DNA from 2 places in the Staphylococcus coagulans genome. Region 1 is predicted to be linked to the other one. Evidence: a T-box and tRNA genes for the amino acid it is inferred to sense, from the RefSeq annotation. Region 1 holds a T-box; the other holds one or more tRNA genes.
The links. A T-box is a leader RNA that pairs with one kind of tRNA and senses whether it is charged. The one in region 1 lies ahead of argS (arginine--tRNA ligase), so its partner is inferred to be a tRNA-Arg.
Positions count from the first base shown of each region.

Region 2: it encodes a tRNA-Arg, which carries the amino acid that the T-box ahead of argS (arginine--tRNA ligase) is inferred to sense. The anticodon was not compared.

Region 1 is NZ_CP092966.1:768,359-779,693, reverse strand. It holds partial or broken gene KM149_RS03495 (DUF2268 domain-containing putative Zn-dependent protease) at 1-367, opposite strand, end outside; gene KM149_RS03490 (hypothetical protein) at 392-724, opposite strand; gene argS (arginine--tRNA ligase) at 1,082-2,755, opposite strand; T-box leader at 2,799-3,012, opposite strand; gene KM149_RS12010 (aminoglycoside 6-adenylyltransferase) at 3,276-3,404, opposite strand; gene KM149_RS03480 (ATP-binding protein) at 3,798-5,228, opposite strand; gene KM149_RS03475 (MFS transporter) at 5,729-6,916, opposite strand; gene KM149_RS03470 (DUF2087 domain-containing protein) at 6,918-7,187, opposite strand; gene KM149_RS03465 (hypothetical protein) at 7,211-7,480, opposite strand; gene KM149_RS03460 (lantibiotic dehydratase C-terminal domain-containing protein) at 7,477-8,832, opposite strand; gene rpsI (30S ribosomal protein S9) at 9,145-9,537, opposite strand; gene rplM (50S ribosomal protein L13) at 9,557-9,994, opposite strand; gene truA (tRNA pseudouridine(38-40) synthase TruA) at 10,210-11,013, opposite strand; gene KM149_RS03440 (energy-coupling factor transporter transmembrane component T family protein) at 11,034-11,335, opposite strand, start outside.
Region 2 is NZ_CP092966.1:1,743,413-1,754,747, forward strand. It holds gene bshC (bacillithiol biosynthesis cysteine-adding enzyme BshC) at 1-826, opposite strand, end outside; gene KM149_RS08305 (N-acetyltransferase) at 960-1,415, shown strand; gene KM149_RS08310 (YjjG family noncanonical pyrimidine nucleotidase) at 1,923-2,609, opposite strand; gene KM149_RS08315 (beta-class phenol-soluble modulin) at 2,785-2,916, opposite strand; gene KM149_RS12025 (alpha-1/alpha-2 family phenol-soluble modulin) at 3,267-3,338, shown strand; gene KM149_RS08320 (TrkH family potassium uptake protein) at 3,507-4,811, shown strand; tRNA gene KM149_RS08325 (tRNA-Arg) at 5,109-5,182, shown strand; partial or broken gene KM149_RS12030 (IS200/IS605 family transposase) at 5,487-5,591, opposite strand; gene KM149_RS08335 (fibrinogen-binding protein) at 5,847-6,194, opposite strand; gene KM149_RS08340 (Ig-like domain-containing protein) at 6,543-9,488, opposite strand; gene KM149_RS12035 (epsilon family phenol-soluble modulin) at 9,982-10,053, shown strand; gene KM149_RS08345 (YfcE family phosphodiesterase) at 10,284-10,787, opposite strand; gene KM149_RS08350 (XTP/dITP diphosphatase) at 10,784-11,335, opposite strand, start outside.

The DNA.
Region 1 (11,335 bases):
CCCCGTATAAATAAGGCATTGCTTCAAACATGTTATCAATGTCTAGATGTTTTCCTATGATATTTTTTATTAATGCTTGTGATTGATTCCAATCTATCGCCGTTACCCAAGGTCCTAAATATGACTTCCCATACATGGCCTCAACAAAATTCTCAGCTAAACCTTCAGAAATAATTAATTCTGCAAGAGAGCCACCGTCCCATTGAATGTATTGGTATCTCAAGTTATGATTGAACTCATGTGCAATGGCACTTTTTGTTCGCTTCAAAGTATACGCATTTGGAACTAATGAAAGCCATACATATCCCGGTATTCCGCCTTCTCCTCCATAGTTTTGATTAAGGAACATCGTTGGCTTTTTTTCATCTCCTAATAAGACCGTAAATGTATACTAACTAACCTTTGAATGCATCCCCTTCTTTTCAAAACGCTTCAGTACATCTTCAATCGCACTTATACAATTATCCCAAAAATCATCATCAAGCATATCCATTTGTTTTTTATAACTCGAATTAAATTCTGCAGGCGAAACATGGGTTTGATTCATCAGCATTAAGGCATCAAAACCTGATGCTGTTGGTTCAAAGGGTATCTGTTGAATTTCAAATTTTTCTCGAAAATGCTTTAATAAATTTTCTCGAAAATAAGCGTCTCTCTGTGCGCGATCTAATTCCAATAATTTCAAATAAATTTTATCAGATTTTATGATATGAATGGGTGGCATTGTTATCCCTCCTTAACCTCAATATAATGGATGACGTAACGTGACGCGCAAGACTTTCAACGTTATTTTTTTATATTTATAAAGTTCTTTTATATTTATGTTTGAGGTTATTCATGATTATATATGGGAGCTTTATTTTTTTGAAAACGCGTATAAAAAAAGAAGCGAGTAAGTAAATATTTTTTACTTAGTCACTTCTTTTTTTGATAAGGATATTATTCTTCAACTATATTTGTTTAGCAATATAGAAATATCATGTGTAAAAAAAGAGTATTGATTCATGCTTAGCCAGACAGCATTTGAGCTTTCTTGGGTTTAACGCAATCATTTCATGCAGGACAGAAAATATTGTTAACTTTACAATTCGCGTGGTGATTTAATACCTAATAATCTCAAACCTTCTTCGATAACTGTAGATACTGATAATAAAACGCCGATTCTATCGTTAAGCATCTCTTGATCATCTAATATTCTCACTTTTGCATAGTAAGTATTGAAGCGACGTGCTAACTGCAATAAATATTTAGCAAGTTCAGCTGGCGACTTTCTTTCCATTGCTGATATTAATACTTCATCAAATAAATCTATAGTTTTAACAATATCCCACGCTTCTTTATCTAAATTTTTTATTTTTAATTTCTCACTTTCTACATTTGCTTTACGAATAATAGCGTGGATTCTGGCGTTGGTATACTGAAGATATAGACACGTATTACCTTCTGGCTTTAACATTTCTTCTAAATTAAATTCGATATCATTCTGACGATCATGCTTCAAGTCATTAAATATAACAGCACCTATGCCTACTTGTTCACTCACTTCATCAATATTTTTCAGTTTTGTTGATTTTTCTTTAATATTATACTTTGCTAATGCGACTGCCTCATTCAATACATCTTCGAGAAAAATCACTTTACCTTTACGTGTCGACATTTTCTTGCCATCTTTTAAAATCATACCAAAGGAAATATGTTTCATATGGTTTGCCCATTGATACCCCATAAGTTTCAATACTTCTATCAGCTGTTTAAAATGAAGCGATTGCTCATTACCAACAAAGTAATATGAATAAGAAAAATCATACGTTTCCTTTCTATAAATGGCTGTGGCTAAATCTCTCGTTATATAAAGGGTAGAACCATTATTTTTCTTTATTAAAGCTGGAGGCATATCAGAAAGCTTTACAACTTCTGCACCTTGATCTAGGACTAATAAGTGTTTTTTCTTCAATAATTCTACAACGCTCTCCATTTTATCATTATAAAAAGCTTCTCCATTATATGAATCAAAAGTGATGTTCAAGCGCTGATATAACTGATTAAAAGCATTTAATGAGACTTCTCTAAACCACTGCCACAACTCAGTATACGCTTGATGATTCTGCTCGAGCATTAAAAATGCATGGCGCCCTTCTTCGTTAAGCTTTTCATCATGCTCAGCCGCTTCATGAAATTTTACATAGAGTTTGAATAATTCAGTAATAGGGTCTGCAGTAACAGCATCCTTATCTCCCCATTTCTGATAAGCTACAATTAATTTTCCAAACTGCGTCCCCCAATCCCCTAGATGATTGATCTTAACAGGCTGATAATTCAGTTTCTCCATAATAAGTGCCATTGCATTCCCAATTACAGTTGATCTCAAATGTCCCATCGAAAATGGTTTAGCAATATTAGGTGAAGAAATATCCATCGTCACGACTTGTTGTTGACCTATATCCTGCTCGCCAACAGATTTACCTTTTTGTAAAACATCATTAATGACATCCAATCCTACATAGTTTGGAGCAAAAAACACATTTAAATAGCCGTTGATAGCTTGGATTGACTTAATTTCTTTCCTTTCAATATTGTCCTTTAGTTCTTCTGCAATAACTCTAGGATTCTTTTTTAAATGTTTACTTAAAGCAAAACAAGGAAATGAAAAATCGCCTTGTTCTTGATATTTAGGTCGCTCTATTAGTTTTAAAATCTCTTGTACTGTTAAGAACGAGATATGTTCAGATAATATATTAGCTAACAATTGCTTCATTAAAAATCACTCCCTATTAAAATAAAAAAAGTCCACCCCCTATCATAGAGGTGAACTTTACATCCACGGTACCACTCATATTTATGCCTAAAAACATACACTCTCATTGTTAACGATGTGACCACCGAACGTACCTACTTAAGTTCAATACGTTACCCACAAGACGCGCTTCATCAATATAATTTTTGCTATTCTCCCACCCTCAATAGCTCGCTATAAAAAAATATACAATTACTCTTCTTGTGCAAAGTTTGCTTATATAATTTTAATTATAATAACATAAAGCAATTTCTTTATCTAGCCCGTATGGATAATTAGGTATATACATTCATCATACATATATTGTTAGGGTTTCTTTTAGGGCCTCAAGCAAAAAAGATTAAGCAACACGATGCTACTTAACCTCTATAGTATGCTCATTAGTCCTATTTGACAGAGGGCCTAATATAGGACCAAACTGCTTGTGCCATTCTTTATCTTTAACAAATTCATTTACATATTCAGTTGCAAAAATAATATCTTAATCTTGAAGTCGATCATTCCCACTATAGGGATTAGCTCTTGACCCATTTAGTAAGACGGATACAATACGTTCATCTTGTTTAGCTATATCGAGAATTAGTTTCAATATATCACGAGCATCGCGCATAAGTAATCTCCTTTATTACATTATCTAGTAATTAGATCAATAGTCACATGATTGCATAAACTGAACAGTTTAAGTTATCTTTAAATTACTTCTATAGTATCCAAATATCACCTAAGTCAATATGATCAGGCTCAACAACCAATTCAAATAAAAAATTTTTAGCATACTCTTCCTTTGTAGCGTTACAGTACTCGAAAGTTTTTTATTTTACTCGAAACTCTTCGAACACCTTGATATTATTGGATTTTCTATATAGCTCAGCACTCTACCTTTTGAGCTACTCGAAAGTTTTTTATTTTACTCGAAACCCTTCGAACACCTTGATGTTATTGGACTTTCTATATAGCTCAGTACCTTTCCTTTTGAGTTACTCGAAAGTTTACAAATTATTTATCAATCTAATAAGTAATACGTTCTTTTCGGATCATTTTTACTTGATCCATGCGTAGATATGACATTCATTTCTTCTAATTCTTTTAACCTTTTTCTTGCTGTAGGAACAGATCTTTGAATTATCGCAGCAATTTTCGATGCTGTTAATTCTCCTTGGTTATATAAATGTCTCACAATTAATTCTTGTTGCTCATTTAAGCTATCAAATAACTCAGGCGTGATTATATTGCTTACTCGACCTGTTTCTCTTTCTTTCCTAGCAACAATATTATTCTTCAAAGTCAGCTGAACTGAACTATTATTGGGCTCTGAATAAACAGGATCATCTAGAAAATAGTCTTTCATTTCATCAAATATACGTCCAACACCTTCATTTGATTCTCTAACCCACTTATATTGAGTTAATGCAGCGGCTAATTTAGGATTTCGTGAATACCTTTCTTCTTTAATATTTTCTAAAGTAACAGAAGCAGGAAGTGCACCTGGACTACTAATTTCTAATCTATCATCAAACATTTTTATTCTAATATGATCACCTTGATTATCATATCTGCGATGTATAATCGCATTAATCATCCCCTCAAACCACGCAAATTCAGGATATTCAGGTAGCGTGACAAATTTGCCTTCTTTTCCTAGAAAGGTGTATTCTCGTAATTGAGTATTGATAAAAGCTCTTGCTTCTCTGATTGCTATCGGTAAGGCTTTTTCAAAAGTAATATCTTTAACTACATTAAGTCGAGCACCTGTCTCTTCTTTAGTACCTTCATATCTCATAAATCGAATTCTAGCACTGGGTAAGTAAACATTGATATTATTACTAAATAATAACAAACCAGCTACTGTCAATTTACCTTCACGCATGAAGCCCCTAGCTTTTAATAGTTTTTCGTTTTCTACATTTGTATTAAGTAATTGTTTAAATTCATTTACTAGATTTTCATCCACATCTTCAAAACTCGAGTACTCCACTAATTCTTCTTCAAAGCGACGTGCACCACGATCGTACTCTAAATTTGTAATTTGGTTATGTGTAAGTTTTCTACTCTTATCGTTAATTCTTAAATAAACTGAATCATCCTTTAAAGTGATAATAGCATCATAACTAGGTTCAATATCAAAAACCAAAATTTGATCTAGGGTTCCATCAAGTTTTTTCACGTCTATTAATTCATATGTATATTTAGGTATTCTGTATAAATGTTCAAATGGTGCTTCTATATATAATTCTTTCTTTTTTGCTTTTGCATGATTAAAACCTGAGATCTCTCCATTGTCCTCAATACCAATCACTAATTTGCCACCTTCCGCATTCGCAAACGCACAGATATGCTGAGCAACATCTTTAGGGCTTATTGATGCTCTCTTTCTATCTAACAGTTGCCCCTCAACCTCAGTTTGTAAGAAATGTAGATAATTACTAATAGTCATATTTAAACCTCTCAATCATGCATATTATTGATTTCATTATATCATTCAATCAAATATCAATCGATTAACATTTGCAGCTATACCATCTTTATGAATAAATTATAGAGTAAAAAATATCAATTGATATAGTTACATTAGGTTGAACTTCGCATATTTTACTAAACAAAATAGGCTCTCTGTCAAAAATCGGACTGGTGATTGATAGAATCACCAGTCCGATTTATATAAAGCCATTTAAATTCCTGGATTGTATAATTAACGGTCTCTTATTATATTTGCATCATACAACTTTATGGGTATATCGTTACTTATCTTTTATTATATCTACTGTACTTTCCTTCTAAGTAAAAAATTGGCTACGTTAAGTGCTTATTATATTTTATGTTATTTCAATCCCTATGATTCGTCAGTAATTTTAAATACTATAAAATATTCCATTAAACTATCAATAATAGCTACTGTATCAACCCTTATCATTAAATGACTTCAAAAAATTATTTTTAATGTTTCTTATATCTGGTTTTTAGTATTATAAAATTTATTATTATTAAAAATAAACTAATGTATACGAACGTTTCCCAAGCATAAAAGACATCTCTTCGCTCTGAAACATACCCATTGAATGGTAATAAAGACATCGTTACAATAGATTCTATAGTATAAAACGTAGATATAAAAGAAGATCTTATGCTGTCATTCTTAACTAAATCTCTATGCATATATACACTTGTCTTAACACTAATAATAGTGAATATAATTATATGTACCATAAAAAATATGGTAGAATATTCACTATGTGTCATGATAAATATAATTATTATATCAATGAATATATATACCATAATTTCTTTCAGACCATCAAAAATTTTAGGGATTTTTGGAATAATTAAATTTGTTAGCATTCCAATCAATGATATTCCTACCCATAAATATGCTATGTTGCTTTTAAAAGCTACTTGCCATTGGTTTGATGGACCAATGTCAAGAATAGTAGGTACTACTAGCATTATTAATATCAAAACTAAAGATTTGTCTCCTCTAAATATTGATATAAGTTTTTTGAAATTTGTGAACCATATTGATTTTATTTGTAGTACTCCAGCATTGAGATTTTCAACATCTGAGTTACCTTTTCTTTCCGGTAATAAAATGTATATCAAGTATGATAGTACAATAAAATATAAAGCACTTAATATTATAGGAAGGTTAATGTTTATTTTAAATAAATACTCAGCACTAATGAATCCTACAACCAAAGAAAATAAAGAACCAAATAATGCCACTTTAGAAAATACACGCTCTAAATTCATAGCTTTTTTGTCAGTCAGTTGGTTCATGTACCAACTTCCTAAACTTCCAGATAACATGGATTCCGCTACACCTGTTATAAGCCCCGAGACAATTAGTAAAAAGAAATTTTCACTAACTAGAAGAATTAATCCACACGCTCTCATTAAACAGCTGTATATAACCACTCTTTTCTGGCCTATAGTATCAGCTAAAATTCCAGTAGGTAATTCACTGATGGCTGCCGCACCCCAGAAAATAGACAAGTATAGTCCAGCTTCAGTAAAGCTATATCCCAAGTTAATTAAAAAAATATAGATAACTGGCGAAAAGAGTGCAATCCCTGATAAAATTGATGTATTGAATCCAATAAATAATTGGGTTAATTTATACTCATTCATTTTAGCTAATCTCTTTTCCCCTAGTTGTTAATTTATACTCTTGTCCTTCCTTATCTCGAGATAATAGCGAGTAATCAACCAAATATCGTCTCAATAACACATAATCATCATAAAAAGAACGTAGTATTAAATTTATTTCTTTTTCTTTATAAGTTCTATTTTCTTCAAACTCCATAGCCAATATTTTCATTAACTCTCTTTTATCTTTTTCTTTTCTAGGTATTGTATGAATTTTATTATTTTTCATAAATCTTTCTTTAATTTCACTCATTTTTCCGCCTCCAATATAATTTCTCAATATATATATTTGTATATTTCTCTTTCTTTTTCAATGTCTACGCCCATTATTCTATTATTACTCATATGAATAATTGATAATACTTCTTCTATATTAGATATATCGTAATTACTTTGAATAATTTTCTCATCAAAATCGATACGTCTATCTCTTATAACACCTGTAATGTACTTCAATCTTTCTCGATCACAATTTCCAACTTTATATCGTTTGAAAGCTTTTAATACTTGTTCATTGCTTAATTTAAATTCTTCAATTAATGTCAATGTGTTACATAATAAATCTCAGTATTTATTTCTTTTAGACTAAAAAAATCAGTTGCAGATTTATTATAAAAAGAGAGGATTCTATTCGTATCTTTTAATGACATTTGTTCAAAGTTTTCAATTCCAATATCTTTATACCTTAGATTTTCTCGAAAATATGGTTCTAAGATATAATAATCAACCAATTCGCTTTGATTAAAATAACTTTCAATACTTAAAGCATCTTCTTTATAAAATCTTATTCTTAGATACTCTTTATTATTGTCTTTGTAATTAACATAAAAAAACCGTTGAAAAACCGTTCTTAAATTAATCAAAAATTCAACTACATCCATATTATATTCATATAAATATACTTTATAATATTTCCACTTTCTTAATGATAATTCATCATTATTATCTAATTCATATTTTTTTATAATTTCATTACTTATACTATTCGAGTTCGATTCATTGTCTACAACAGAATATATCAATTCATTGTTATGTATATTTTTATCTACCGAGAAATTTAACTGTGATGACAATAATTCCTTTAAAATTATTTTATTATATAATCGATACTCTTTAAATAAATAATCAAAATCTTCTTTGAGATTCAGGATTAATTCCTGGTCTTCTTTGATATAGACGACATACATTTCTATCTTACCAAGGTGTAACAGACTATCAATATAATCTTTTAAACTAGCTCTACTTCCAAATACATTTCCAATAATCCATGTTCTTCGAATAATGATATACTTATTATCTATAACCACTCTAGGTATATATATCAAGACGTCATAAAGTTTAGGATGAATAATATTTTTATCTAAATTATTTATATCTCCTAGTAAAAGTAACGCTCTTAATTGTGGTGTATAATGCAGCATAGATAAATTAGTTAGCTTTCTTATATTAATCAGTTTCTTTTCTGCATTATATATGCTTAAAATTTTTTTATTCTTATCGTATCCAACATATAAATCAGAAATATTATATCCACTTCTACTGTAAATATTAATATTTAAGTTGTTAGATTTCACAGGAGGCATAAACTTAGCTAAGTCTTTATCTTCCGTACTTAAATTCATTCCTAATAAGTTTTGTTTTATTGCTATATTTGTACTACCTATATTTTTGACTGTTCTTAAGTTATCCAAGTTATACTTGTTATCCAATACATTTAAGTGAATATCTACAGATCCTATATCATTTTTACAAGTTGGTATTTCTTTTAATGATAGGTTAATTTCTTCTTTATTATTGTTTCTTTGAGCAAGATAGTTTAAATATTCAAATAACTCGTTTTCACAATTATATTCGTATCTTACATTACAACATAAATCTATAAAACCCTCGTCTTTCAACACTTCTTCAAGAGGAACTAAATAATTATTATATTCCTCAAAAAAGTAGTCTGTTAGTTCAGAATACCCCTCTAGCTCATTAATACCCGAAAAATTTTGTATAATTTTATAATTTTTGGTTGTATATTTTTTGAACTGAACCCCTCATTTTAGACACATAAAATAAAAATTAATTCATTGATTTTTTTAATATATAATATGAACTTATTAAGTCCAGAGGTATTAACGGGGTATTATTCATGCACAAATCATATAAAAAGCACCTCTCGAGTATTTTCGAGAAGTGCTGTAAATGTTGATATAACAACGATATTAACGTTTTGAGAATTGTGGTGAACGACGTGCTTTTTTAAGACCTGGTTTTTTACGTTCTTTCATACGTGGGTCACGAGTAAGTAATCCAGCACGTTTTAAAGAACCTCTGTATTCAGGATCTGCTTCTAATAATGCACGTGCAATACCGTGACGGATTGCTTGTGCTTGACCAGTGAAACCGCCACCGTGTACATTAACTAAAACGTCATAGTTACCTTTAGTTTCTGTTACATCAAATGGTTGGTTTAAGTCTAAGATTAATGATTCGAATGGTAAGTAGTCGCGTACATCGCGATCGTTCACTTTGATGTTACCTTCACCTGGTACTAAACGTACACGTGCTACTGAGTTTTTACGACGGCCTGTGCCTTTATATTCAACTTGTGCCAATGTAATTTCCTCCTTCTAATTAACCACGTAACTCGTAGTTTTCTGGTTGTTGTGCAGCGTGTGGATGTTCAGCGCCACCATAAACGAATAATTTTTTACCTTGTTTTTCACCTAAACGTGAACTTGGTAACATCCCTTTAATTGCGTTTTCTAATAAACGTTCTGGGTTTGTACGTCTTAATTCACCAGCAGTGATTGATTTTAAACCACCTGGGTGATTTGAGTGACGGTAGTAAATTTTATCGCTTTCTTTTTTACCAGTAAATTCGATTTTTGAAGCGTTAATGATGATAACGTAATCACCACTGTCAACGTGTGGTGTGTAAGTGACTTTATTTTTACCGCGTAAGATAGCTGCGACTTCTGAAGCTAAACGTCCTAAAGTTTGTCCTTCAGCATCAACAACATACCATTTGCGCTCAATGTTTGATTCATTTGCCATAAATGTTTGACGCATAATATTGTCCTCCTAGTGAATAAATCTTTCCTATTTGTCTTTCAGCTGGTTGTGACAGCACAACCTAGAGCGAGATATTTATTCCGTTAACTGTTGTTCTTTCCTGCTTATATATCTTTGTAACACAATAAGTTTCCGGGGCTTATCGTGGGGTGATATAAAACAATACCGTTAACTATCTTATAAGTTTTACGCCTTAATGTCAATGTATTTCATTAAATTTGTGACGATTTTTTCGTATGAATATTAATTGTTTCACCAAAGTCTATTTTGAGCTGTTCTGGCGATAAATATACCTTTTCTAAATAGAGACCTTCTGCCGGTGCTGTATGTGGTACAAGCGTTCGATCTTTCATTTTAAGAATATGTGGAATATCCTCACCTTGTCGCTTACCTTTTCCGACTTCAAGTAAGTAAGCCATAATGACACGTACCATATTATATAAAAAACCTGACCCTGTAATAATAAAATCTAAGCCATCTTCAGTGACTTCAATGCGACTTTCATAAATCGTACGTGTTTTACTTTCAACTTCAGTCTTTTGAGAACAGAAACTAGTAAAATCATGCGTTCCAATAAAATGACGTGCAGCTGCTTGCATCGCTTCAATATTAAGTGCATGGGCCTCGAGCGTTTTTAAATGCGCGAGAAATGGATTGCGATGTGCATCTTGATAAATAGCGTATCGATAGCGTTTACCTACACAATCATAACGACAGTGAAAATCTGAATCGATTAAAGAGACTTCATGAACATAAATATCATCTGGTAACGCACTATTCATGGCATGTTGCCACTTATTAGGCGTAATATTCAAATCCGTATCGAAATGGAAATACTGTTCTTTTGCATGAACACCACGATCTGTGCGACTTGTAGGATGAATTCGAACAGGCTTTTGATGCATGCGTTTCAATATTTTTTCAAAATAGCCTTGCACTGTACGACCTTGGTTTTGAATTTGAAAGCCTAAAAATTGTGCCCCATTATAACTGATTTTCACTAACACACGTTGCATAAAATTCTCCTTTTCTCAATCTAAAAATGATGGCCTAACCATATCGAAATGACTGCAATTGGAATGATACTTAGTAAGGCAAGCGTATCTTTAACGTGCCATTCTAGTACACGATAACTTGTTCTCTGCTGATTTGCATCATAGCCTCTCACTTCCATAGCGATAGCCAATTCTTCTGCACGTTGAAAGGCAGAAATAAACAATGGAATCATTAAAGGGATAAACGCCTTAATACGTGCCACAATGGAGCCAGAACTAATATCTGAGCCCCGAGATTTTTGTGATAACACAATTTTATCTAATTCTTCCATCAAAGTAGGAA
Region 2 (11,335 bases), 980 kb from region 1:
GAATCATCGGTGATAAACCATCTGCCACAGTTTCTTTTTGTTGTAATCTAAAAGCATCGTCCAGCTTTTGATGATTTTTAATGATTGATTGGAGAAGTGGTTTTTCTAACTCTCTTAATGGCTCAAATTGTGCATCGATTAAAAGCAAGCCCGTAGACTTAAAACACGCATGAATTATCTTTTTAAATAACATTGTCCAATTTGTCGCTTCATCAATCCACTGCAAGAGGTTTTGATAAAGTGATTTGGAATGCTTTGTTTCAGGCAAAACTTCAAAATAAGCACGTAATGTGTCTTTCAAAGCATCTTTGTCAGGTACATATCTGGATATATTCGATTCTGGTGGTGTCATTGTATGATATTTTACTTTCTGTATGTGACCCGTACGTTCTTGCATGACATAAGTGTGATTTACTTCATCAAAATCATGATCTTCACCGGCAATCCAAAACACTGGAACAACAGCTTCTCCATACATATTTTCGAGTTCATTTGCTTTAACTACAATGGAAATGATTTTATGGAAAGTATATAAAGGGCCTGTAAATAATCCCGCCTGTTGGCCACCAATCACCACTTTCGCACCCGCTTCAAGTGCTTCTATTGTACGTGCTTGTGTATCAGATAAAACCAAATCAGACATATAATCGCGAATTACTTTAGCAATTGCCTTTTCTCTTCCATTATTAGGCACTTGCAATCGCCGCTCAAAACTCTCCCCTTCAGTTGGATCATAATCATAAAATTTCAACACATCGTTATCTTGCTTCATGATGCGCTGTATAAATTGATCCCTCTCATTAACTGAAATACTTAAACAATCCATGCTCATTTCTCCTTAAACAGTATTCCATAACAGTATAAAGCTTCAATCAACATCTGACAATCTTACGGCTTGCTTCAAAAATTAAAATAAATAAGTTATAATTAAATTAATATAAACAAAGGGGGGGTATCACATGACTAAAGTTGAACACCTCGATATTAACTATAAAACTGAGGAACTTTTTGAGGACTTTCGTCAGAATTTTGGTAACAAAGATTTGTATATGGTGAATGAACTACATGGGGAAATGATTGATGCAAGCTCAGAATCACCGTTTTACGGCATTTATGTGGGTGAAAAAATAGGCGCAAGGATGGCTTTATATCGAAAAGGTGAAGTTGAAGAAACATATTTCCCTGATTATGAAGATTATCTCGTCGTTTGGAAGCTGGAAGTTTTAAAAAAATATCAAGATAAAGGTTATGGTTCTGCATTAATTGATTATGCAAAATCATTTGAATTACCAATTAAAGCAATTGCGAGATTTGAATCAAAGGATTTCTTTGTCAAAAATGGTTTTAAAGATTTAAATGCCAAAAATGATGATGGCCATGATATTTTAGTTTGGGATCCTCAAACTAAATCATAATTCATGCATAATTCATGTAAAATTAGAGTATAAATTATTTAAGGGATGGGACATCATCATATTCATACACCTTCACCCGTGCTAGGCTTGTCTTTATGATTGAATACGATATCCATCCCTTTTTATAAATGATTAAAAGTCATATGCAGTGATTTTTTGTAACCTGTTTCAGGACAATTCCAAACTGTATCACAATTGATTAAGGAGGCAGACTTCTACGTCCTGCCTCCTTATTTTAATAAGTTATAAATTCAATGACACAGCCTCCATTGGCCGTAGGGAACGGTACAACGCTCAGTCAGCTATTGCTCCTTATATGTTTAAAGCCTTTTGTAAATAAGATGCAAATATCACACTCTCGCCTTTTTACTTGATTTCAGTTGAATACCCACTCTGAACATCGCACATCTCTACCTTTTTAGCTATGTATCCACTATCAAATTGTAAATCAGTAAAATTGGGCTCAATTACACGTTCCCGTCCTCACCGGTGGAACCAATATACCATTTATCTCAAAATCTGAATTAAATCCTGAATATGTTGAATTGTATATGTGGGTTTGATCGCTGTTTTATTATGTAACTGACGATGATTGTACCAGCACGTGTCAATCCCTGCATTAATTCCACCTTGGATATCTGAAGTTAAAGAATCTCCAACGATTAAGAAATCATTTTTTTCATATTGATCAAATACGTTAAATACAGCATCAAAAAATTCTACACGCGGTTTTTGTGCCCCAATTTCATCTGAAATAAAAATGGAATCAACAAAAGTTTTCAGATCAGTTTGGGCAATACGTCGTTTTTGAGTATCTGTAACACCATTTGTCACAATAGCAATTTTATACTTACTTTTTAAATCATCTAATACCTTTTCAATGCCTTCTAACCATTTAATGGGCGCTAATGCTAACCCGTCACGAAAAGTTACATCTGCTTCGTATCCATCTACTTCCATCTGATAAGTTGAAAACGTTTCTATAAAACGATGACATAACACTTCTTGTTTTGTTATTTCTCCACGTTGGAATGCCTCCCAATGTGCTTGATTAATCTTTTTAAATGCTTTGTAATTATGTAATGCTTTAGGAACTTGATAGACGGCCATCAAATGATCATATGCTTTAACTTCCGCATCATCAAAATCAACTAATGTATCATCAAAATCGAATAAAATCACTTTATAACTCAATTTGTCCACTCCATTTTTAGTTAATCTGTTTTCAAGTTTACCAAAATCAACTTACAATTTTAAATAAAAAGAAAGACAACAAGTAGGTTCTTTTCACCACTTGTTGTCTCACTATTATATTCTATGTTGAATCGAACAATATGAGCTATGTTTGATTGTTAATTGAAAGAAAATCTTATCCAAAGAAACCAGAAATAACGTCAATACCTTTTGCTACAATATCTGCGATGCCTGTCCCCATAGTAACCCAATCTTGATCAATACCTGCTTGGATAGTATCTTTAATTACATTGATTAAATCTGACATTAAAATACACTCCTTTAATTAAGATAGATTTTTGTAACAAAGTGTTGCATTCAACAACTTTGTTGTCTTTACGATAGCCTATTTATTTTAAATTGTGTTATTTATTTCTTGAATGACAACAAAACATGCGCAACTGTACTTTTTACAATTTAATATATACAGTTACGCAACTTAATTGTCTTTATAAATTAATTTATATGCATATCTGTATAGAATAATGCCTAACTGTCATTGAATTTAACAATATTAGACACATACGCATAAAAATTTACTTATTAGGAAATATGCCACTTTTTTAATGACATTCCTTATATAATAAAAGTACAATTTATTCTAAGGAGGTCATTCTAATGACATGGGCAAGCATTATCTTAGGAATTGTCAAATTAATTAAAGGTCTAGTTGACACATTTGCAAAATAATATTTTTTCTATTATCTCAGTATTAATCTTTTATGATAAAGTAGGAAGATAGAGACACTTTTCTCGAGTGTATCCACTTCCTACTTTATTTTGTTGTTCAAAAAAGTAGAGACTTGTTTTTTCAAAATAACATGTTATTATATCCAAAAAAGAACTGAGGCTTTAATGATGTATAGTAAAAAACAACCAATTCAAATATATCTCACATTATTTTTAACTACCACGCTCATAGGAAGTATCCTTCTCTATTTACCGTGGACGGGTAAAAAGCCCATTTCTTTTATTGACGCAATGTACGTAGCAACGAGTGCTTTTACGGTTACAGGTTTATCAACAGTCGATATTACATCACAGTTTAATGTATTAGGAGAAACAATCATCATGCTGCTTATCCAAATCGGTGGTATGGGGATTGTTGCTGTTTCAATATTGGCATTAATTATATCTCAAAAGCGGATTAGTTATCGAAATAATCAGCTTTTCAAATTGGAGTTAAATATTGACGAATCATTAAATGTCACGGATTTTTCCAAATTTATTTTCATATTCACAATCAGTTTCGAAACAATAGGTGCACTTGTACTTTCAACTGTATTTGTGCCTGAATATGGTTGGTCTTATGGCCTTTTTATTAGCGTATTTACCTCTGTCTCTGCACTGAATAATGCAGGATTTTCACTTTTTAGTGATAACTTAATTACTTACGCTCATGATCCCGTCGTTAATTTGATGGTGGCTATGTTAATTATTTTAGGTGGTATCGGCTATATCGTTTTATTCGATATTGTCACAACACATCAACTTAAAAGATTGCAGCTTCATACAAAAGTCACACTTTTTGTCACGTTTATATTAATTGTTGTTGGTACATTAGGTTACTTTATCTTAGAATACGCACACGCTTTTAAAGGTATGTCATTTTCACAACAACTTCTAGCATCATTCTTTCAGTCTGTAAGTACCAGAACAGCTGGCTTTAATACCATCGATTTTTCACATCTCGCGCCAGGTACATTAATGTTGACGATGATTTTAATGTTTATCGGTGCTGGACCTATCAGTGCAGCGGGTGGGATTAAAGTTACGACATTCGCACTTGTGATTTTATATGTCATCACATCATTGAATGGGCACCGCCACACACATTTATTCCGCCGATCTATTGATCAAAAACAAATTCAAAAAGCAGTTGCGATTACGTTAACAGCTATGATGTTCGTGATTATGATTATCTTTTGCTTTTCAGTCGCACAACCTAACTTACAATTTGAAGCGATTGCCTTTGAAGTCATTTCTGCATTTGGTACAGTCGGTTTGTCTACAGGTATTTCGACGGAATATGGCTCAGTCGCTAAGTTGCTTATTATAATAACAATGATTGTGGGTAAAGTAGGTGTACTCACATTATTAGGACTCTTGCAGCATAGAACTAGAGAAACATTCCATTACGCAAAAAGCCACTTATACTTGTGATACTTCTTTCGAATTTGACAGTTACTGACAAAGATTGTGCTATCTTTTAAAACTAACGCATATTTTAGTCAGCAACTGTCTCTTTAATTTAAAAATGGATTGCATATTAAGATTACTATGAGAAATCAAAATTTATTGTTTATAATCGCCTCATGTTGTTCCAGTTTAAGATTCTAATATATACCGACAAATTTATATTGTAATATTTTGTATATCGTGTTAATTGTATATAAAAGATTTGAAGACAATATTGATTTATCACAAATTGTTCGTTATAATTAATCTTGTGTTAAAAATGTCCTGGTAGCTCAGCTGGATAGAGCAATGGCCTTCTAAGCCATCGGTCGGGGGTTCGAATCCCTCCCAGGACGCTATTTACTGAAATTTAAGTACTTTTTAAAATTAAGAATCCCGTAACGACGGGGTTCTTTTTATTTATCTATTAGTAACTCATTATATAAAAAAGATTTTTAGGGACCCATTAAGGAGCCGAGTCCCTGTTATTTCACCCCCACCTATTGTAGGCGGGGTTTATTTATTCATTTTCTTTCTCAAGTTGTTTTTGATAATTATATATTTTTCAGCATTTTCTAATATTAAGTTTTTAATTTTCCTTTTCAATGTTTGGAGGTTAAATGGGCGTGTCTATCCAATATCATTAACTACTCTTACCTTCTAAATATCCACAAATTGATCGACACTTAGTTTTGGTGCTATACTCATTAACATATGAATATATTCTTTACATGCTATAGCTTCTATTATTTCAAAACCCTTTCTATCGCATAACGCATGGTTTTCTTCTTACAGTAAAAAGCGCCATGATTTCTAACAATTATTAGAAATCATGGCGCTCTTCATTGGATTAAATTAAATTTTAAACTTTCCTATCGCATAGACATGTCAGTTATTGGTTGGTATAGGTTTATTGAATTCATTCTGACAAACTCTCAATATGTCAGATTAACCGATATGTTAGCTTTAAAAAGTGTAATGTCATGAATTAAAATCTACAACCAGTACTTAAATGCTTGATTATTTTACATATCCTTGTTTTAAAACATTTTCTATTCTTTGTTGTAATTCATTTTTTTGAGATTGATACTCAAAAGAAACAATGTTTACGGCTCTTTGTGCTTTTCGATGTGCTTGAACTGTATGTGTTTTTTCGAATTCAGTTACTAATTGTTTTGCTTTTTCAAGTTGTTGCTGTCTTTTTGGTGTTAAATTAAACTTATTATTTACATCAATTTTAGTAGTGATATTTGTTTTCTCTTTTGTTCCTTTAACTACGCTTGCATCAGCAGTTCCAATAAATGTTGTTGCTGTAATTCCAATTGTAGCAATTGCTAATAATGATTTTGTTATCAATTTATTTTTCAAAATTTTTTCCTCCAATTTTTATAACTAACAGATATATACAATACATGATTTTCTACCATTTAGTAATTAACTATTAATTAACTATTCATAAATATTTATCATCATTATTAAATGAATTTAATGATTTTGAGAAATATTCATCATTTCTTTTAGCTTATGAATTCGCTTTATCAGTAGCAACAATAAAACAATAATGAACTCTCTTTACTTTCTATACATTAATTTCGAATTAAGAATTCTATATTCATATCACTTTCCATAAATTAAACAACAAAAAAGAGCCCGTTTAAAGCGAACTCTTTTTGCTTAAAACCTTATTCAAAAGATTTATTTCATACAAATACAATACTATTTTGTATGATGATTATTTTTTCTGCGACGTAGAAGTAACAGTCCAAATACGCCAATCATAGTACCTAAAACAACAGGAGTTTGATTTGCTCTTCCTTGTCCAGTAATTGGTAATGCTTTTTCGTCAGTAGTACTATGTTGATTTTCTTTTGCATCTTCTGCTTGATTAATCTGTGATTTTTGATTTTCTGTTTGAACCATGGCTTCAGATTGATTAGTTTTCTTCGCCTGGCCACTAGTCATTGTAGTCTGTTTTGAAACAGATGGCACTGTCTCTAAATCTTTAGGCGCCACTGGTGTTTTTGGATCATTAGCTGTTATGTTTTCCATTGGTGGTGAAGAAGGATGCGGTTGATTTGGCTGAGTTTCTTCATTCACTGGTGGTGTTAGCATTTCTGGATCCTTCGGCGATATTTCCTCATCTGTAGGTGGCATAGGCGGTACGTTATCTTGAGGCGTGAACTCACGATCAACAGGTGGTTGCGGTTGATCTGGTGTTACAGTATCCTCTTCAAACGTTTGTTCACCTTGATGCTGACCACTGATTTGTGGTTGTGTGTCTTCAGTAATATCTACCGGACTGTGACCACCTTGTTGGATAACATCTTTATCTTCTTCTGTGTCTTCTTCAAATGTTTGATTGTCTGAATTCATTCCACTTTCATTTGGTAATGTTGTATCTTCGACTATTTCTTGACTTGAGCCAATTTGGTATACAGGTTTGTCCTCATTTGTATCTTCTTCAAATGTTTGGTTGCCTGAATTCATTCCACTTTCACTTGCTAATGTTGTATCTTCGACTATTTCTTGACTTGAGCCGATTTGGTATACAGGCTTATCATCTTCTGTATCCTCTTCAAATGTTTGATTATCTGAATTTGTTCCATTTTCAGTTCCTAATTGACTATTTGTATCAATAAAATGATTTTCGTCAATTTCTTCAGTTTTTGTGTAACCACTATCTCCACCTTCTAAGCCCAGACCACTCATTTCATTGTAGTCGTCATTTTCAGTGATTTCTTCAATAGGCCCTTCAGCTTGTCCGCTCACGTTAGGATTCAACGTATCTTCTAATTCAACTAAACTGTTTTCAGTTGTATATTCTTTTGTATCTTCAACTGTAGTATGGTCAGTCACAGCACCTGTCACAATACCTTTAGCCGTATCTTCATCATATTCAACAACATTTGACTCATGTTGACTTTCACTACCACCTGGATTTGTTTCTTCTTCAAACTCTACAACATCTGAATGATGTTCTGAATTCTCATGTGTTGATTCTGAAATTTCGATTGGATTAGAATCCTCGGTAATGATATCACCAGAATTTTCACCTTTCATTCCATCTGGTATTGAAGTTTCATCCCATTCTAATGGTTTCGTATCTTCTATTTCAATAGTACCTTCATTAAAACCACTTGCGCCTTCAGCAGCAGTTAGTTTTTCAAATTCGAAAAGATTACTCTCTACTTTTGGTGCGTTATCCCCAGCACCATTGGCGTTATTATCATAAAACTTAATTCCATTGTTCCAAATTGCACTGCCATAGTAATTACTATAATAATAGTTACTATAAAAAGAAGGATAACCACTCATTTGAGTTTGAAAATTGAATTTGTCTGTATCGTTTTTGTAATACCCCTCATAAACGATGACATATTTTTTGTTCAAGCTTTCAAAATTCAATTGATAGTTTTCATTATTAATTGTTAAATTCTTTTTTAAACTATCTGTTACATTTTTATATAAATCTGTTTTATCTTTTTCTATTATTACACTACTTGGTAAATTTCCTTGACCCACATATTCGTATATTTGAACTTTCGGCGTGCCAGCATTAGCTTTTTGTCCTTCAGTAATTCTTCCATATACGCTCACGGTGCCAATACTTCTTCCATTTGGGTTTATATAGGCAACATGTGTAAATGTTCCTTTTTCTTTATCCAAAGATTCGATGGAACCATTTACTTCTATTCCATTGTGGCTAACACCTTTTAAATATTTGATATTTACATCTTTTGTTACCGTATGTTCACCAATTTTAGAAGTTATCGTTTGATTTCCTTCCTCTTTAACGACCACTGGATCAATAAATAAGTTTAAAGAAAGATTGGCTTTAACATTAATTTTATCGTCTACATAATCTGTAAATGTATATCTTATTCCACCATTTTCTAATACTTGTCCCGTAGCCATAACTAATGACCCATTTTTTATATCAGGAACTTTTTTTCTTACAGTGATACCATTCGTATTCACATTATTAGAAATTGTGAAATCGAAATAGTCATTTTTTTTAATGCCTTGTTCAAACTCCCATTCATAATTTAGTTTTGCTCGTTCAGCATTATGTGGATTAATGGCGTTTTCATTATTGTTTGGTACTTCAATTGAACTCTTTGTAACTTTCACTTTATTCGTAACGTCTTGACCTTGTTGGGTATTGTTATAAGTTGTAGCCCTTACTTGTGGTGATGTGGATGTTTGTGTTTCTGCGCTCTTTGCTGTAGTGGGCGCTGTTAATGACTGAGGTGCAGTTGTTTGATTCTGAGTTGCAGGTTTCCCCTCACCTACTTCTTCAGATTTTCGCTCAGATGCTTCAACTGTTGTATTCGAAGGCACTTGCTCTTGTGCTTCTGCTTTAAACGGTTGTGCTGAAACAGCATTCACTTCTGTTTGTTTTTCACTTTGGCTTTGTTGATTTTCTGCCTGTAATTTTAAATCTTGATTTTGCTCTTGCTCTATATTTACTTGTTCTGCAGTATTTTCATCTATTTCACTATTATCTTCATTTCTATTCCCTATTGTATTTTGCTTTCTAACATCTTCTGCGGCTTCAGCTTCATGATGATGACCGATTCCTATAAATACCATAATCCCTAATAAAACCGAGGCAGCACCAAATTTATGCTTTCTAATACCGAATTTTTGCGTTTTTTTCACTAATTTTTTTCTCCCTTATAATCAAATGTCTACAATGTTTCAATTGCATTAAGCTGTATTATATAGAGTTAAATATAATCAAGCAATCTATTTGTTTAGATTTAATAAAAAGTTTATCATTTTATAAATAATCAGTAGTTTGCAATCTAATTTAAATGATTTAATCATGTTCATTTTTCAACTACTATTCCATTTTCGAAATAATAGCCCCTCTTACTTTTAAAGTCTATTTTTTTGAGCCTTTTAAGTTCAAAGTTTACCATTATAATATTTGTTTTATAAATTTGCAAATCTGAAATACAGAATAATACAATAATTACTTTTTATTTATATTTATTATTTAATAAAATACTACACTTACGCAATCATGACTGTAAGACATATGTTTATTAACTACATTTAAGAAACTAAAGTTACCAAGTAGGTCAAAATGCACTAGACTCGGAAATTAACCGTTATACTACAGTTAAGAAATACAAAGGAGGTGAAGACAATGTTTATCATCAACCTAATCAAAAAAGCCATCGAATTCATCAAAGGTTTATTTGGTGGCGACAACAAATAATCTTGCTTTTAACACGAACCGCTCGTATGTATGATGTATGTACCTAAAAAGCCGCGCATCCATAAAATAGTATGGAACAGCGGCTTTTTTATTTTTTAAATGATAATTCACTTTGACTGAGCCAAAACAAGACTTTCTTCAAATATCTATAAATACAGATGGTACATTAATTAATATAATTCTGTCGCAATATCCTCGCTTTATAAAATAAGCGATTTAAAAATGCTACTTTATAGCTCGAAAGGGATTGTTTCTATTATCTTGTGATCACGATTTCTAAATCGAACTTCACTGTCTTTTCCATCGATTATCAGTTCTGCATATGTTTCTTCAATATCACTTCTAGATTGTGATATGCTTCCTGGATTAATCACGTGTACATCATTGATTTTTTCGTAACGTGCCACATGGGTATGTCCATATAATGCAATCGTTGCTTGATGTTGTGCTGCAACATATGCCAATTCTACACGTGAACGATTGACTCCAAATAAATGGCCATGTGTGTAAAAAACATTTACTTCTTCAAAATTGTCTGCTTGTGATTCTGGAAATTCAGGATAAAAGTCCATGTTGCCTTTTACGCGATGATATAAGCTTAACTCCGTATCTTGATAGGCAAATTCAGAATCGCCCAAATGATAAAATGCATCTGCATCTTGGTGTTCTTCATAAATTTGATACAAGATACCTGATTCTGAATGGTTATCACTAGCGACTATTAGCTTTTTCATTTTGCCTCACCTTCAATATAGGCTTGCAGTTGATCAATTGCTTTTCGTCGATGACTGATATCCGCTTTCTCTTCAGCTGTTAATTGCGCCATTGTTTTTTGTTGGTCAGGTACTAAGAAAATAGGATCATATCCAAATCCATTTTCACCAATTTTGTTCAACGTAATTTCCCCTTCAACCGTACCTCTAAATGTTTTCGTTACGCCTTCTGCAGTGGTCATACTGATGACACAAACAAAACGAGCCGTGCGATCGCTTTTATCTTCTAAACCTTCGAGTACTTTTTGAATGTTAGCTTCATCATTTTTCTCTAGCCCTGCATATCGTGCTGAATAAACGCCAGGTTCGCCATTCAATGCGGTTACTTCTAAACCACTATCATCAGCAATCACGGTCTTATTTAAAGCTTTAGCTGCCGCTTCAGATTTCAAACGTGCATTTTCTTCAAATGTAGTCCCTGTTTCTTCTACATCAAAGTCTTCAATGATTTCATTGATTCCAATTACATTATAATCTGAAAAAATAACTTTAAAATCGTTTATTTTACC